Regions from separate parts of the Paenibacillus sp. FSL H8-0315 genome, predicted to be linked through region 2. Evidence: riboswitches for the same ligand, from Rfam matches in the RefSeq annotation. Region 2 holds a riboswitch; the other holds the start of a gene.
What was found. Region 2 has a riboswitch for S-adenosylmethionine ahead of MHB56_RS09645 (methionine ABC transporter ATP-binding protein). Riboswitches for the same ligand answer to the same signal wherever they lie in the genome.
Positions count from the first base shown of each region.

Region 1: linked by a shared signal. The riboswitch ahead of metA (homoserine O-acetyltransferase MetA) and the one ahead of MHB56_RS09645 (methionine ABC transporter ATP-binding protein) in region 2 are both predicted to bind S-adenosylmethionine.

Region 1 covers NZ_JBBOTA010000001.1:5,244,793-5,253,702, reverse strand. Annotated here, with positions in the region: gene MHB56_RS22745 (PLP-dependent transferase) at 1-273, opposite strand, end outside; gene metA (homoserine O-acetyltransferase MetA) at 310-1,230, opposite strand; SAM riboswitch class I at 1,346-1,475, opposite strand; gene corA (magnesium/cobalt transporter CorA) at 1,872-2,807, shown strand; gene MHB56_RS22730 (HRDC domain-containing protein) at 2,894-3,910, opposite strand; gene MHB56_RS22725 (ROK family protein) at 4,121-5,002, opposite strand; gene MHB56_RS22720 (hypothetical protein) at 5,170-7,896, opposite strand; gene MHB56_RS22715 (copper amine oxidase N-terminal domain-containing protein) at 7,910-8,773, opposite strand; gene MHB56_RS22710 (Mbeg1-like protein) at 8,817-8,910, opposite strand, start outside.
Region 2 covers NZ_JBBOTA010000001.1:2,230,259-2,239,168, forward strand. Annotated here, with positions in the region: gene MHB56_RS09610 (HesB/IscA family protein) at 1-6, opposite strand, end outside; gene mqnE (aminofutalosine synthase MqnE) at 465-1,571, shown strand; gene MHB56_RS09620 (NAD(P)/FAD-dependent oxidoreductase) at 1,623-2,684, shown strand; gene MHB56_RS09625 (YuzB family protein) at 3,095-3,349, opposite strand; gene MHB56_RS09630 (NifU family protein) at 3,431-3,679, shown strand; gene MHB56_RS09635 (MetQ/NlpA family ABC transporter substrate-binding protein) at 3,838-4,704, opposite strand; gene MHB56_RS09640 (methionine ABC transporter permease) at 4,762-5,391, opposite strand; gene MHB56_RS09645 (methionine ABC transporter ATP-binding protein) at 5,421-6,437, opposite strand; SAM riboswitch class I at 6,540-6,675, opposite strand; gene MHB56_RS09650 (Cthe_2314 family HEPN domain-containing protein) at 6,778-7,512, opposite strand; gene MHB56_RS09655 (COX15/CtaA family protein) at 7,668-8,651, opposite strand; gene MHB56_RS09660 (thioredoxin family protein) at 8,753-8,910, opposite strand, start outside.

The DNA.
Region 1 (8,910 bases), 3.0 Mb from region 2:
TTGCCCAAACAGGGTAAATATGGTTTGAATAGCTGCCATCCCAGAACTACAGGCAAAACCTGCATCACCAGACTCCAATTCCGCAGCCGCATTCTCTAGTACGGAACGGGTTGGACTTTTGGTACGGCTATAATCGAAACCTGTGCTCTGCCCAAGCTTCGGGTGACGGAATGCCGTAGCATTATAGATAGGGAAATTAATGGCTCCGGTAGCCGGATCTTCTTGTGAACCTATTTGTGCCAGTCTGCTTTCAATCCTAAGTTTGTCGTCCATGATAAATGCCTCCTAAATTGTAATGTAGCGCTGATCTTAATAAACAATCGGGTCGATATCGTAAGGTGTCTCTTGATATACATAGTAATTGAGCCAATTAGAGAATAATAAGTTGGCATGTGCACGCCACACTGCAGGAGGTGTTTGTTCTGGATCATCTTTAGGGAAATAGTGTTTCGGCAAGGCCATCTCCATGCCCCTCTCCAAATCACGATCATATTCCCATTTCAAGGATAATGGATCGTATTCGGAATGTCCGGTCACAAATATTTGTTTGCCGTCGGTCGTAGCTACTAGATACATACCAGCTTCTTCGGATTCCGCCAGAATCTGCAGATCTGGATTGCTCTCAATATCTTCGCGGGAGACATCGGTATGACGGGAATGCGGTACATGGAATACCTCGTCAAAGCCGCGCAGCAATTTAATGTTATTTTGGTTAATCGTATGGGAGAATACTCCAAAACATTTTTCAGGCAAAGCCACTTTACGAACACCAAAATGATGATACAACCCTGCCTGTGCCGCCCAACAGATATGCATGGTCGAGGTCACGTTATCCTTGCTCCATTCAAAAATCTCTTTTAGCTCTTCCCAATAGGATACTTCCTCAAACTCCATTTGCTCTACGGGTGCTCCTGTAACAATAAGACCATCCAAACGGCGGTGGCTGATCTCGTCAAAAGTTTTGTAAAAGCTTCTCAAATGCTCAGCAGAAGTATTCTTAGAAGTATGTGAGCGTGGATGCAGCAAGGTAACGTCAACTTGTAGCGGTGAATTTCCTATTAAACGCAGCAATTGAGTCTCCGTCGTTTCTTTAGTCGGCATGAGATTCAGAATAGCAATCCTTAGTGGACGGATATCCTGATGGAAAGCCAAACTATCATCCATCACAAAAATATTTTCACCGGATAGTATTTCTTTTGCTGGTAAACTGTCGGGAATTTTAATTGGCATTGTCTTTCCACTCCTTAACTGTATTTAGGTTATGTTGTCACATCGCGGCTTTCTGAACAATAAAAAGACCTTTCTCGGAAAACGAGAAAGGTCATATCTACAGTCATATGCGCCTCTCTCATCTGCCAGAAACTTTTGGACGAGGTTTAGTCGTCAGCAAAGTTCCGCAAGAATTAGCACCGTGCGTTCACACGCCGGTTGCCGGGTTTCATAGGGCTAGTCCCTCCACCTGCTCTTGATAAGATTTAGCTGTATTCAATTAAATTTCTTTAAAATTTACTTTAAATCATGAACCTCCTTTTCGTCAAGTCCATACAATGCTGAAGTAGCCTCAAAGTAACAATAAATTTGCTTGAAAGAGGCATACTCCGTTGTTATACTAGACAAGTATTTCATACCTGAACGAAAAGAAGAGGTGAGAAGAAGAATGGAAGGCGACCCGAGCTCGCAATTAAGTGTACAGAATGAGCAACCACACAGGATAATCATCAGCTTGCCGGCGGCGGGAGCAGTTCTTCTTCATGCCCTCGAATCGTCATTCGGCCTCTTGTATTGATTGTAACGCCGGCCAAGCTGATTTTTTCTCTGTGCTTAATTAGCAGTCCCTGGTGAAGACCCGGGGATAGAAGGAGTGGAATCAGATGAAAATCCGGCTGGTGAATGCAGGGGTTTTTACACCTATTGATGAAATTGATGAAACATTGACACCCCCAACAGAAGGGTTCTATTGGATTGATGCAGATGTGGAGGATTTGGAGCTGCTTCAGCCCCTGTTCAACCTGCATGATCTCGCTGTTGAGGATTGCCTTAGTGAAGAGGATCAACGTCCAAAGATCGAAATATACGAAAGTCATTACTTTATTGTTGTAAACAGCATCCGCTTTGATGATGAGGAAATCTTCCTGCGGGCGCTCAATATATTCTTGGGAAGACATTATATTATTACTGTAACGAAACAAAAGATTCACGAGCTACGCGTCCTGAAGCCCATGTTATGGGAACAAGAGGTTAGCGAACCCGACCAATTCCTTTACCTGCTTATCGACCTTGTCGTAGATAATTATTTCTCCGTAGGTGACCGAATTGAAGCCCGGATTGAGAAGCTTGAAGAGGATATCCTAATGCATACCAAGAAATCTCATCTGAGTGAGATTATCGGTCTGCGAAGTGAGATCTTATGGTTAAAGAAGATGCTGGGACCACAGAAAGAGGTTATCAATACCCTGAATAAAAAAGACCTCCGTCTGATTGATGATCAGCTGCAGAAATACTTTAGCGACATTTATGAAAATGCAGTTAAAATATCCGAAACCTTTGAGACGTACCGCGATCTCATGGGCAACTTACGTGAGGCCTACCAATCCAGTATCGCCAACCGCGCCAATGAAATTATGAGAGTATTTACCGCGATTACAACGATATTCATGCCTTTGACCGTAATTACCGGAATCTATGGGATGAACTTTGATCATATGCCGGAATTGCATACGAAATACGGTTATTTTGCCGTTATAGGTCTAATGTTGACGTTAGGCTGTGGGATGCTGTATGTATTCCGCAAGAAAGAATGGCTATGAAAATAAACGGACGAATAGGCAAGACGAAGGCCCTTTAACCCTTTGGTGTAAGGAAGCCTTCGTCTTTTTGATATGATAAAAAGCTACTAGAAACTGGTCGCCATGCCCACTTTAGCAGCTTGCTCCCGCCGGAAATGAATGCGGATCAGCCGCAGACGTTCATAATAGCTATCCAGCCCTTCTGCTGCTGAAAAATCCTCCCCATACACCTTATGCAGCACTGGCTTTAGAAAAAGATCTCCTACCTCTGCATAGGCATTCCATATCGCCTCCTGCTCATTCTGCGGCACATTTTTCAGTTCTACCTCGATCAGTTTCTCCACGCAATAACCTTCTCTTTCCAGCTCCTCTACCGCTTCAATCAGTTCGCGACGGTTCACTCCACTGTTCACCTTAAGCTGTTCTAACCCTAACCCATTCTCGATCCCTTGCAGCAGAATTCGCCGTAATCGCAGTCTTTCTAGCTGTTTCTTATATTTGACCTCTTTCTGTTTATAGAGCCAGGATACAAAAGAATCCTCCTCAATTTCTTGGTGTACCCAATTCAAAGGAAAGGAGTGTTCCCTTGCAGCCGTAGAGGTTATAGCCAACCAATCCGTGCCATATTGGGCTACCTTTCCTTCCCCTACACCAGGGATCTGCAGCAGCTCCTCTGGTGTATGCGGCAAGAAAGTGCTTATCAAACGTAACAAACGATTGCTGGCAAGAATGTAAGGGGCTTTCCGTTCACTAGAAGCTCGGCTGCGGCGCCAAGCACATAACTCCTCATAAATAGCTTCGTTCCCATTATATTCACTGTAATATTGCAGCCTTAGCTGCTCCTGATTACGCCCGGTAAGGCCGTCTTCTTCATGAAATACGCCATCAATCAACGGCCGATAGCCATCCCCCATCTTCACCGCCAGCTCATGCCTGTAAACACAAAGCATTTCATTCCATGAACCACCCGCGTACCACAAATGCTCCTGTGTTTCCTCACCGCCTGAAAAATCACGCCAGCCCAGACTCCACACTCCTTCTTCCTCTCCAATCCATAGCTGAGCGAACACCTCTTGATCCACCCCAGATATTCTGGATAAGCGATTCATAAATACAATTTGCATATTCATCCCTGCCTTTCTAGTCTTCAGCAAGCACTATACCTACCGGTCTGAGCTACTTATTCGCTGATGTGAATGCCACACTGTCAGACTCGGAAAACGCAAAAAAGCACCACTCTCACGATAAACGTGAAAGAGGTGCTCCCTCATTAAATGCTATACTGTTAGATCCTACAATACCATATATTTCCTAACAGTCAATATCTTTTTATACTAGTTTCTTGCCAAAGCTAAAGTTGCCAGTCCAATCGCACCTGCAAGTCCTGCGTTATCTCCAAGCTGCGGTGGCACAACATAATTATCGATGTCGGTATTTAGCGCTGGATGCTGAACATAACCCTTCAGCAGCTCCTGCAGCTTGGTACGAATTAGCGGGAACAAGTGGCTTTGCTTCATGACACCACCGCCCATTACGATTTTTTCGGGAGACAGAATCAACACGTAATTCATAAGTGCATGTGCAAGATAATGAGCTTCCATATCCCAAGCTGGATGGTCAACAGGCAGCTCGCCTGCTGGTTGTCCCCAGCGTTTGCCAATCCCCGGACCTGCGGCTAACCCTTCAAGGCAATCGCCATGATAAGGGCAGTAGCCCTCAAACGTGTCCTCTGGATGTCTGCGAACTAGAATATGTCCCATCTCAGGATGAGACAATCCATGCACCATCTGACCTCCAACTACTGCTCCCGCTCCAATGCCTGTCCCAACCGTAATATAAAGGCAGCTGTCCAGACCTTTAGCCGCTCCCCATTTACTTTCCGCAAGCGCTGCACCATTCACATCCGTATCAAAACCGATCGGCACGTTAAATTGCTCAGCCATTGTACCTACCAAATTATATTGTCCCCAGTGAGGTTTTGGTGTCGTTGTTATGTAACCATAAGTAGGGCTGTCCAGCACGGGATCAATCGGTCCAAACGATCCAATACCAAAAGCTTCTACATTCTTCCCATTAAAATAGTCGATTACGAGTCCCATCGTTTCTTCCGGTGTTGTTGTCGGAAAGCTAACTCGGTCCAGAATGGTACCGTCCTCATAACCAATTCCGCATACAAACTTCGTTCCGCCTGCTTCAATCGCTCCCAATAACTTCATAGCAACTATCTCCCTTCTCCATTAAGCAATAATCCGCCATCCAGTTTGAAAATAAAAATTAATATAAAATAAAACAATCAACAGCCCTTATTATACGTTGGATGAAGCGCTATCACAATAATAAAACTCCCTTCATGCTTTTTTGCATGAAGGGAGACTATTGATGTTTAATTATTTAAGTCATCAAACATAGAGCCTTTTACCGTAACCTCAATTTGATCCAGCGGCTTAATGCCGACAAGCTTGCCCAGTGATTTGTACGCGTTGGTACTCTTGGAGAGCTCCACATCTGCCAGCCAAGCCTTAACATAGTACTTCCCATCTGGCATTTCAGCTGTAGTATAGACAGGAATATGGTCCTTATTAATCGTAATCGTCACCGTAGACTTTTCCGTGATCTTGTACATATTCTGATTCAAGCCCACATATTCACGGTATTTGAAATTGTTGAAGCTTCCCAGTGTACTAGACTGTGAGTAACCCTCTAATATATTCTTCCAGAATTCATGGGTGCCTTTATCACTTTCTCTTTCTTGTGAATATGGGATCTCTTCCACATCTTTAGTAAAGCTGTTCTCCACCGTCAGCAACTTTGCATCATTCACTCCGGTGTTATCCTCTACGGATAAAGCTGCTGGCTTTCTTGCAAAGTTATTCCCGTTTTTGCTCAGTGGTTCATTCCGCAGATTGACCGCAACTTTATCATTATTGATATACATAAGATCAGTTTCATATCGGAAAGAATTCGTAAGTTCCTCAACAAGATCCTTATGGTCCTTCGTGTCTTTATCCGTATCTTTAAACGTAACTGTCTCCAGTGTAAAGGTATACGTTCCAACAGGATTAAAATAATATCCGGATTTAATCGGATAATCATACCCTTGAAGTTGCTTATCCGTCGCAAACACGGCGGTATCATAATTAGATTTGTCGTTAAGCATCTTTTTAGCGGTAGCTCTGGCTTTCTTATAAGCTTGAGCCATGCTATTCTCTACCTTCCAGCCGATGTCTCCGCTTGCCTGTTGTGTGAAGATTCGCTCGAATTGCCCCTTTACTTTCGTCCAATCCTGTAAGTTCTTATTCTCATCTTCATGAGCCATCCAGCGGATTACATTATAATTGTAAGGCTCACTTGTCCAGAAGAGCTTTCGAATCAAAGAATCCGCTTTATTCTTGTCTATTGAATTCTTGTACAGCTTAGGTGCTATTTGTTTGGCCCCATTATAAATATAAGTCCGAATGGTTTTGACATCCTCACCTGGTGTAAACGGAGCTGAAGTGCTGCCGCTCTCCGTATATGTTTGACAAGATTCAACATCTTTACCTTCCCCGTTCTTTGTTGTGCTGCACACCTGATAATTACGAGTGAAATTTCTGCTCACAGTACCCTGGAAACTGATATTACCTGACTTTTGATTAGGTGTATACGGAGCCGGATTAATGTACCACTTACCGTTAACAGGATCATCACCAAAATCAGGGCGCTGTAGACTAGCTATGATGTCAGGTTGTCTAACTATAGTACTGGCGGCATCGTTAACCAGCGGATTATTCTCCACACGGAAATAACGATAGATAGTATCCGTATTATTGATTACTTCCAAAGCGCCTGTAGCATTCCCACTCCAAGTAAAATCAGAATATTGCGGTTGTAGAACAGCCTTTATAGCAGCGCCATCGGCTAACCCGAATTTCACTTTTTTCGATAACACATTATAATCCAGATCGAAGGAGCCTTTAGTTGTTGGCATCGAGTTGACCTTCTTAATCCATCCGTAAATCTCATTATTTCCGTAAAAGACTTCATTAGGTGACTTCAGCCTGTTCAGATTAAACTGGATGTATACGTCCTCATCAGGCATTGTAAATGTCGCGAAAAGAATATTGTCAGCCGTATTAGCCGCAAGCATAATTTCACCTGCTAACGTTGACGCATGACCATGGTATCTTACAGGGATTTCCTTTCCGTTACTCGTGATCTTCCAAGCGTAATCTGTTGTTTTCTGGGTGGCGAAGCTGGATCTGAGTCTGATTCCAACGGTTACCTCTTGTCCAGCTACCGCGCCGGTTGGCAAAGTTTCGAAATGAGGGGATAAATCATTTACCTGCAAAATAAACGGTGCGATAGGAATGCCTAAGTAAGTAATATTTCCGTTAGAACCTTGGATGTAAATCCTCCCTGATCCCCAAGACAGATAGGTAGGCGGTTGCAGGACGTGAACATAATCTAACCATCGCCCTCCCTTAGACGGTGTAGTATTCTGAGTGTATACAACCCTGTCTTTATACTCCTTGTCTTGATTGTTATAGATGAACCGTTCATATTTCTTACCGGCATAGCTCAGGTTTAGTCCAGTAAGAATAGCCTGCTCAAAAGTCCCGCCGGAATTCACTAGATACTCAATATCCCTACCTACAAATGCATCAAAATCATTTTTTCTAATTTTGTAGCTTGATTTTACGCCAGAGTCCTTCCAAGGTTCCTTAATCATATTAAAATTCTGAATTTGAATCCCGCTCCATCCAGCATACCATGGAGCTCCCTCAGTTGAGACCGAGTCCCCATCAATCGAATACCCGGAAAAAGCAAACATATTGCTATGCTCAAGCCATTCATGATTTCCACCATAGACAATCTCAAAATTACTATTGTTAGATTTTATCTGGTTTTGTAACAAATCCTCTCTTAACTTTCCTTTATTAGTCTCCATTGTGTAATAATTAGATTTTTTATAGAGCTCCGCCATATCTTTATTGATCTTCTCGATAACAGCTGTCGCTGTTTTTGGAAGATTGTTAGAAGTATCATTCACTGACTCTTCAGAGAAAACTGAAGAAGCTATAGATTGGAATAAGAATATTGTCACTATACTAAGCCATATCGATTTTTTCATACCTTCACCTCTCCTACTTCGGCCATACTGCGATTCCTATATCCCCCATACCAGGAGAGTCTACATCAATTTTATAATCTTTGCTTTGGAAGACTTTATAATCTAGCTCATCCATTCTTTTTGTTTTTGTTCTAACATACTTCATAATCGAATCTACGACATCGCCCTCAATGTTTTGTCTAAGAATATTCTCCGCTTCCTTCGCCTCCAGTGCAGGGTCAGAGCCTATATTAGTAAATGTAATTGTAATTTGAAAAAGATACTGACCTGCTTTCCGATCATCATTGTTGTATACTGTCAGCTGTGAATCGGTAATATAAGTCGACTCTAGATTGGCCCCCAGATGGGTATACGGGATTTCAAACCCATGAATCGTTACCGTCTTGGCTCCATTCGTTGATTCTCCCGTAGCAGGCTTATCAGAGGTAGCTATTTCACCTGAAGGAGTAGTGATGTAGACCGTCTTCACAGCATCATCCCATTTCACGTTTACACCGAGTCCTTCATATACAAATCGAAGTGGGACAAAAGTTCTTGACTGTTTGAACAATGCAGCCGTGTCCATTTGTTTTGTTTTTCCATTGAGCTCATAACTCTTTTTCCCGATATAGACACCCATTGTTTTGCCTTCAAGCGAGATTGTTGCCTTTTTAGCCTTACTGTCCCATAACACCTTAGCTCCAAGCGCTTCACTTATAAAACGCACGGGTAGCTGTACCCTTTGCTGCGCATCGATAAAAGGCTGGGCGTCTGGAAAAATAACTTTTTCTCCATTTACTACTACTCTCAATGGAAGACTTGCTGCAAAACCTGAAAATGCAGAAGTCATCAGGGATACCATTAGTAATAAAAGCAGCGAACTAATTATTTTTTTCATATAATTGCTCCTCTCAAATTTATCTTTCTATTTCCTGATATAATTAGTTCAGGTGTATTGTGGTAGTACTTGCACGGGCAGCAGCAACAATTTTAGATTCAATCTCTCGATATTTTGTAACAGTGTATCTTAAACCT
Region 2 (8,910 bases):
AATCATGATCTCATCCTCCTACAAATTCGTCTCCCTTCATAAGCGGAAACTTATGTTTAAGGGACCTTCCGGCCAAAAGTTATTTCTTAAAAATATAAGAAAGTATAAGTGTTGCACCTATTCTTTATGTCTTATATTTCTCGCTTAAACGCTTATCAACTTTATAAGGATGCCAATGACGTTTATGCTTGATAAATTCAGTATAACCGACTATTCCGTTACCCTCAAGTCACAACTGCCTTCGGCATGACCCTTCACAGCAAAAAACACCATCAATATCAAGCTGTTGATACCCTTAGGAGAGTAGGTTTATAATAGGGAAGGCACTCTAAGTAAAAATTCGGAAATTTGTCACGGAGGCAAGCTCGCCTCTTTCTTTTCTAGAATGAACAGCTACCACTTGGGTACGTCTGGAATTTATCTTCGAGCAATCTGCTCGTAAACTTTCAGGAGGAAATCATAATATGTCTACTCTTTTTACCCCCCACACGGATGCCCGAATGGCGAACATTATTGATAAGGTTCGCAGCGGCGAAAGATTGAATTTGGAAGATGGCGTTTATTTATATCAAAGCAACGATTTACTTACCATTGGCCAGCTAGCGAATGAAGTCAATATCGCCAAGAATCACAATCGGGTATATTTTATCGAAAACATGAGTCTATATTTCACCAATGTTTGCGAATCGCACTGTGCATTCTGCAATTTCCGCAAAGATGATGGAGAAGAGGGAGCCTATACCCTTTCCGGTCAGGAAATGGTGCAATATGTCGAACAGCATATCCACCCAGGCGTACGCGAATTCCATATTGTTGGTGGCCATAACGACAAGGTTCCCTTCCAATATTATGTGGATTCTTTAAAAGCTTTGAACGAACGTTTCCCTGAGGTTACCTTAAAAGCCTACACTGCCGCTGAAATTGATTTTTTCACCCGTATTAGCGGTTTGAGTATTCGTGAGGTACTGGAACAATTGCGTGCTGCTGGACTGAAAACACTCACCGGTGGTGGTGCAGAAATATTATCCGACCAATATCGTAAAAAAATGCGTGTAGACAAAGCTAATGTGGAAGAATATCTGGAAGTCCATCGGACAGCACATCAGCTTGGGATGAAGACCCATACCACTATGCTGTACGGCTCCATTGAATCTCATGAAGACCGTATCCGCCATATGATGCAAATCCGTGATTTGCAGGACGAAACCAATGGCTTTATGGTATTCATTCCATTGTCCATGCAGCCTAAGAATAAAAACGCTGGCATCATGCGCCGCAACTCTGCTTATGAGGATCTGAAGACCATTGCGATCAGCAGATTGATGTTGGACAATTTCGATCACATCAAAGCGTACTTCATTAACATTGGCCCCCAGCTTACTCAAGTTGCGCTGAACTTCGGTGCATCAGATGTGCATGGCACAATTCTAAAAGAACGTATCAGCCACGCGGCTGGCGCCTTAACACCGGAAGGTCTGACTCGCGACGAATTGATCTGGCTAGTGAAAGGTGCTGGACGAATTCCTGTCGAACGTGACACTTTCTATAATGAAGTTAAGGTATACGAATAAGAAGACTACCTGAGATTTGTTATCCCATATTGGAAAGGAAGTTCGGTCAGCATGAGAACAATACTCGTTCTTGGCGGTGGCTACGGCGGCCTAGCCTTAATTCAAGAATTACTCAATAATCATCTTCCTCATGATGTTGAAATTATCTTAATTGACCGAATGCCTTATCAAGGAATCAAAACGGAATATTATGCGCTCGCCGCAGGTACCGTAACTGATTATCACCTGCGCATTCATTTTCCGGTTCACCCCCGGCTTACTGTCCGGTACGGTGAAGTGAGTTCCATTGATTTGGAGAGCAAAATAGTCAGTATGGAGTCCGGTGAGATTGTATCTTATGATCTCCTAGCCATTGCTCTTGGCTGTACCGACAATTACCACAACATCCCTGGTGCTGATCAATATACCTGCAGCATCCAGACCTTTGCTGGTACTCGGGAAACCTACCGCCGTTTAAATGATGTGAAGCCTTACGGAACGATAAACATTGTAGGTGGAGGATTGAGCGGTGTTGAATTAGCCGCAGAGCTTCGGGAAAGCCGTCCTGACCTTAACATCGCTATTCTGGATCGCGGTGAACGTGTTTTGTCTGCCTTTCCGGCAAAGCTGTCACAGTACGTAGAGGAATGGTTTCATCACCATCAGGTGCAAACGCTGGGACGAATCTCTGTATCTCATGTAGAGAAGGATTCGATTTTTAACGGTACCGAGGAAATCCTTTCAGATGTGACAGTATGGACCGCAGGGATTCAACCTGTAAAAGTAGTTCAAGATTTGAATGTGTCGAAGGACCGCGGTGGACGGATTATGCTGGATGAGTATTATCGTATACCGGATTATCCGGAGGTATATGTGATTGGTGACTGTGCCAGTCTGCCATTCGCACCAAGCGCACAAGCCGCTGGAGCACAGGGTGAGCAGGTAGCTCAGGTTATCCAAGCGACCTGGCGCGGTGAGACTCCTAAGCTTCATCCTATTCGCCTGAAGGGTACTTTAGGGTCACTAGGAAAAAAAGCAGGATTCGGACTTATGGGACAACGCTCCGTCAAAGGACGGGTTCCCCGCATCCTCAAGAGCGGAGTGCTCTGGATGTCGAAACGCACTTTAGGATAAGCCTATGATTGGTTCATAAGTATTAAAGGAAGCTACTCTCAGATAAACACGAGAGTAGCTTCCTTACGTTATTGGTGCGTATACCCTTCGGACTCAGATGACCTTATTTGCAAATTTTCAGCCTTTGAAGGAGAGTTTCGGACTCCAGTGAAGTTATTGCTTATAATGAGGTTCATTTATGCTGTTTTTCAGGTGAATAGTGACTATGGGGTCCGATAGCAATCCAAATGTAGGAAAACACTCAATATAAGGTCGCCTGAGTCCGGTGGCACCTTCACGGTAGCCCCTGCACTCTCCAATATGTTGCCTAATCGATCAAATTGGTGGATTTTGTTCAAGTAAGGTTCCAAAAAGAGGGAGCACTCCATAATTTAGATTATGGAGTGCTCCCTCTTTTTTTCTCGAGAAATTTAGTCAAGATCTATATTAAACCAAGCCTCAAGCTCTTTGATCTTGGCCTCAATTTTCTCTTCTAGCTCTGCAACAGTTTCTGCTGCAATAATGTCACCTTCAACCATGGCGAAAGGCATTAAATAACACTCTCCACAATTGTTCAGACATCCGTATTCAATGACATCATAATCTGGATTTTCCTCCAGCTTATGCATTAGCTTGTCTGTTCCGTGACCCATGTTGCTGGAACAAAATTCAATAATTGGTCTCATGATGATCTCCCTATTCCGCCTAACCATTTTATTTTTTAACTTTTTGTACTATAATGAACTTACGAAAGGAGTGATTGAGAAATGAGTGAGAATGCACAAAGCACCGAAATGTATGATGAAGTACTAGAAGTGCTGGATAAGCTTCGTCCGTTCCTGCAGCGCGATGGCGGTGACGTAGAACTGGTCGATGTGGAAGACGGCATCGTTAAGTTGAAACTTATGGGTGCCTGCGGCAGCTGCCCAAGCTCCACGATCACCTTGAAAGCCGGGATTGAACGCGCCCTCCTTGAAGAAGTAGAAGGCGTTGAAGAAGTAGTTCAAGTATTCTAAATCCCGTTCAATAACCCTCCCGATTCTCCTGTAAAGGAGATCGGGATTTTCTTATTATAGAGGATTTAACATTCTCTCACAACCTTAGAACATAAAACCCGCAAGCCAACTTGGCTGCGGGTTCTTGTTATGACTATAGACGAATTTAGCTTCATTCCTTAAAACGCTGGAATGATCGCACCTTCGTACTTTTCTTCAATGAAAGCTTTAGCTTCTGGAGAATTCAGGGCAGCAACCAGCTTTTTGATGGCTTCGGAATCTTTATTGTCTTGACGGGTTACCAAAATGTTAGCATAAGGGGAATCTACACCCTCGATGAACAATGCATCTTTAGTTGGCACAAGACCAGCGTCTAGTGCAAAGTTCGTGTTGATCAAAGCAAGGTCTACCTCATCCAGTTGACGTGGGAGCATAGCTGCTTCCAACTCAATGATGTCGAGATTTTTCTTGTTTTCAGTGATATCTGCTTTTGTTGCAGCAATGTTTGTATCATCTTTCAAGGTAATCAGACCATTTTTTGCAAGTAGGATTAGTGCACGGCCACCGTTAGTAGCATCGTTCGGAATGGCAACTTTTGCACCATCAGCCAACTCATCGATCGATTTGATTTTTTTGGAATAAGCTCCAAAAGGTTCAACGTGAACGGATGCAACAGAAACCAGGTCGGTTTTATTATTTTTGTTTTGGTCATCCAGATACGGTTGGTGTTGGAAAAAGTTAGCGTCTAACTCCTTCTCATCAAGCTGCACGTTAGGTTGAATATAGTCAGTGAATTCTTTGATTTCAAGTGTAATTCCATCTTTTTCAAGCAATGGAGCAATAGCCTTCAAAATTTCAGCATGAGGAACAGGTGAGGCACCAATCACCAATTTCACTGGATCTTTAGTAGGTTCACTTGTTGCTTCTGCGTTTGGTGCTGTTGTAGCAGCCGAGCTCCCAGCATTATTAGATGCATTGTTGTTACCGCAAGCCGCAAGCACCGCAACCAGTGTCAGGCTAAAAAATGTAAGTAGTACTTTTTTCATTGTAAATCCCCCTCTAATCTATATTTTGTATTGAATAAGGATATATATGGATGTACCTTATTTCCGTGTGTAATGTTTTACGAGTCGGTCACCGGCCATTTGTAGCAATTGCACCAGTACGACAATAAATATTATAGAAACAATCATAATCTCCGTCTCATAGCGGTGGTAGCCGTAACGAATCGCCAAGTCACCTAATCCGCCGCCCCCAACCATACCAGCCATTGCTGTATAGGAGACCAGTGTAACCAGTGTGATCGTAACTCCAGCTAGCAGACCTGGACGAGCTTCTGGCAAAAGAACACGCATAACGATTTGGTTCGTCGATGCTCCCATACCTTGTGCGGCTTCGATGACTCCGCGGTCTACCTCTCTTAACGACGTCTCTACCAAACGGGCAAAAAACGGAGCTGCACCAATCACCAGAGGTGGAATCGTACCGAGTACACCAATGGAGGTTCCAACAACGGCTTTGCTGAAAGGAATTAGAGCCACCATCAAAATGATAAAGGGTACGGAACGTAGGATATTTACAAGTAATGATAAGACCGAGTAAGTTACTCTGATTACTATACTATTCGATTTCCCCCATAAATACAATAGAATTCCGAGTGGTAAACCAAGAATAATTGTGAACAATCCGGAAAAAAATATCATTTTTATAGTAGCAACCGTAGCATCCATCATTTCTTGCCAATTTAGATCTGCAAAATTCATTACGAAATCACCTCCACATCAAGGCCTTGAGCAATTAGTCTGGAGATCGTTACAGCAATCGCCTCAGCTGGCCCTTCGAACCGCACAATCATCTGTCCATAAGGCACATCTTTAATCGTTGAGATGGTACCATGTAAGATTGCAAAGCTTACACCCGTATCACGCACGACATCGGATAGTGCCGAGCCGTAAGTTTTTTCTCCGAAAAAAGTAATTTTGACAGCTTGAGAGTTATCCCCGGCAGCAGCATCAAGCGCCACTCGAAGAGGTCCTTCATTCTGTGTCTCACTGCGGATGAAATCGCGTGTAACCTCATGCTGCGGCTTGAGAAATACCTCTGTAACTTTGCCTTGCTCAACAATCCCACCACCATGAATGACCGCGACACGGTCGCAGATGCTCTGGATTACATGCATTTCATGTGTGATCAGCACAATGGTCAAATGGAATCTTTTATTAATATCGAGTAGCAGCTTAAGAATGGAATCTGTTGTCTGGGGATCAAGCGCAGAAGTGGCCTCGTCACACAGCAGCACATCAGGGTCACTGGCTAGTGCCCGGGCGATGCCGACCCGCTGCTTTTGTCCTCCAGATAACTGAGAAGGATACTTATCTTTATGTTCTTCAAGCCCAACTAGAGCGAGCAGGTCTTTGACTTTTGTATCAATAGCTGTTCTAGATGTACCTGCAAGGCGCAGTGGAAAGGCAATATTATCGTATACGGTCGCCGAAGACAGCAAATTGAAATGTTGAAAAATCATTCCAATCTTGCGCCGCTGTTCCTGCAGCTGACCTTGGTTAAGACTGGTTAGCTCAACACCGTCTACCCAGACCTCTCCTTCTGTCGGACGTTCCAACAGATTAATGCAACGGATCAATGTACTTTTCCCGGCTCCAGAGTGGCCGATGACTCCGAATATTTCACCTTTCTCGATGGACAGATTCAATCCAGAAAGTGCTGTTGCCGCATTACTCCCTTTTCCATAAACCTTTGTTATCCCTTTTAGATTAATCAACTCTCGTCGCCCCCCCTTTATACTTCACTTATTCTATACAAAAAAACCTCCAACGATCGATGCAGATCGCAAGAGGCTCTGTGGGTTTATTAAGACAATGCCTTCTCATCTGCCAACGACCGCAACCTGCGCCATTGTAGGAATTAGCACCATGACATTTGTACAACGCTTCCCGCGCTGGATACAAATCGGTTGCCGGGCTTCATCGGGCCTATCCCTCCGCCGCTCTCGATAAGATAAAGTTATGAAATTATATTTTTTCTGAAATCGTACATACTTTAATGCAAGCATAAGTATAGTGAGTTTATCTATTTTTGTCAAAAGGAAATATATTGAACAATTACGATTTTATGCTCTTTACCTTGCTTATTTCCTTACGCAGCTGTTCATTGCTGTAGCTGAATGCCGCGATTAATGTCTTACAGTTCATTTCGAGCGATTGTTTTAAATCCTCAAGATGGCTATCCAGATCCTCGAGCTGAATTTTGTCATGCAGACCTTGGTGCCGCTGCCACAAATCATCCTGCATTTCGGAATTCATATAATGAATTTCAGCATTTCTGCGCTTGCGTAAATTCTCCAATGGATCGCGGTAGGAGTTCTTAATCTCTTCCAGTTGATCCGCTAATGCAGGATGCACATTCAATAATTGAAGCTGACGCAGCACTGTAAAGTAAGAAAAGTGCGTTTTTAATTTGGATGTTTTGAGATCATAAAAATGATTCAGTACCGTCCCAAGCTTGTCCAGAAGAGAGAAAACCCGGATAAAGCCATCTTTATAAAAATAAACATAACGTGCATAATCGCCCTGTTCCACCGGTGTCATATCATCCATATAACCCGCAATCACTAATTTCCGGTAAAAAGCGGCCGCGAACCAACTTTGCTCCAGTTCATCCAGAGAGGAAATCAGCCCACGTGTCCAAATCTCCAGCTTGCGGTATTCATGGTCATTATCCTCATGGGCACTCATTTCCTTGCGCAGCAATGCTGCAAAAGTGGCCATATTCTCCATCGCATCAGCCAACACACCGCTGTTCTTTCGAGGCGGCTCTCCAAGTAATACCCGCAGCATATCCCAGTCCTCCTAAAGTTTTGTTCAGCGTCTGCTTCCATGGACTGCTTCGTACAAAACTCGCGACGTAAGCATCGGCCAATCAGCTCCACGATATACCGATTTCCACTTTATTATTCCGCGGGTGAAGCACCTCTATCCACGGAGGGAATGTTCTACCAAGGCGGTGGAATCATTGGGCTCGTTACATTTTTTCCAGACACGACACTACTCGAGCGATTTAGCTGCCAGACTCTTACACTCATATAACATAAGACACCAAACAAACTGGCAATCAGCAAAATATGAGCCAAAGCGGCAAATATGTACAATCTTTCATTATCTAAGGTGTAAACCACAGCCGCCCCACTAAATACCTGCATCAAGCATAACAGCGCTGCAGCTATACCTAGCGCTCTAAGCTCTGGATAATCCTTATGTTTCCAAAATGCTAAATGCCCGAGCAGCGCAGTAAGCATGAATAAGATTAAAGCCGCAATCCGATGTGTAAAAACAACACCTACTCCTCCGGAAAGCTCCGGAACCCATTCTCCATTACAAAGCGGCCAACCCGAACACCCGCCTTGTGAATCCGTATGACTTACAAAGGCTCCAATATACACGACAATATAAGAATAGATGGCAGTAAAACAGGTTAAATTGCGAAAAGCCTTACTTACGGGCTTCTTTTGAGCCTCCAGTATATGATCATATTCGCGCGCTTCATGCCATCTCTTGGTTCCAAGAGCCAACATCATAGCGCTTGAAAAGGCGATCAAAGAAAAACCCATATGCAACGCCATTACAGCAGCGGATTGGGATTTAATTACTGCAAGCGCTCCCATACCACCTTGAACGATGACGAATACTAAGGTCATAAATGCATATCCCAGCAAATCGCGCCGCGTACGAGCATAACGCCAAAAAGCAAACATCGAGGCAAGTGAGAATAACCCTGCCAAACCGCTAAACAAGCGATGGGTGTATTCAATCATCGAGCCTATAGTATAAGCCGGAATTAATTTTCCATGACAGAGCGGCCATTCATTTCCGCATTCCAAGCCCGATCCAGTCTTCGTCACTACCGCTCCTCCGAGTACAGCGAGGAACATGATAAGGCAAGTAAGATAACTAAGCCATTTCAACTGATTTGTCGTCAAAAATATCACCCGCAGTTTTTAGTAATGAAGAAGCAGCCAGACTTATATTTCAAAAAACCACCGCTTTGCACAAACAAGCGAAAGCGGTGGTTCCTTAGGAATTACTTTTGAAGGCTTTGATGCACTTGGACCGCTTTATCAAGGAAATTCTCAATCTCTTCACGGGATTTGCGTAATTTATTAACGAATCTAACCAATTCCCGTCCATCCGAATATGCGACGAAGCTTGGAATACCCATAATATTTTGTTCTTGACTAA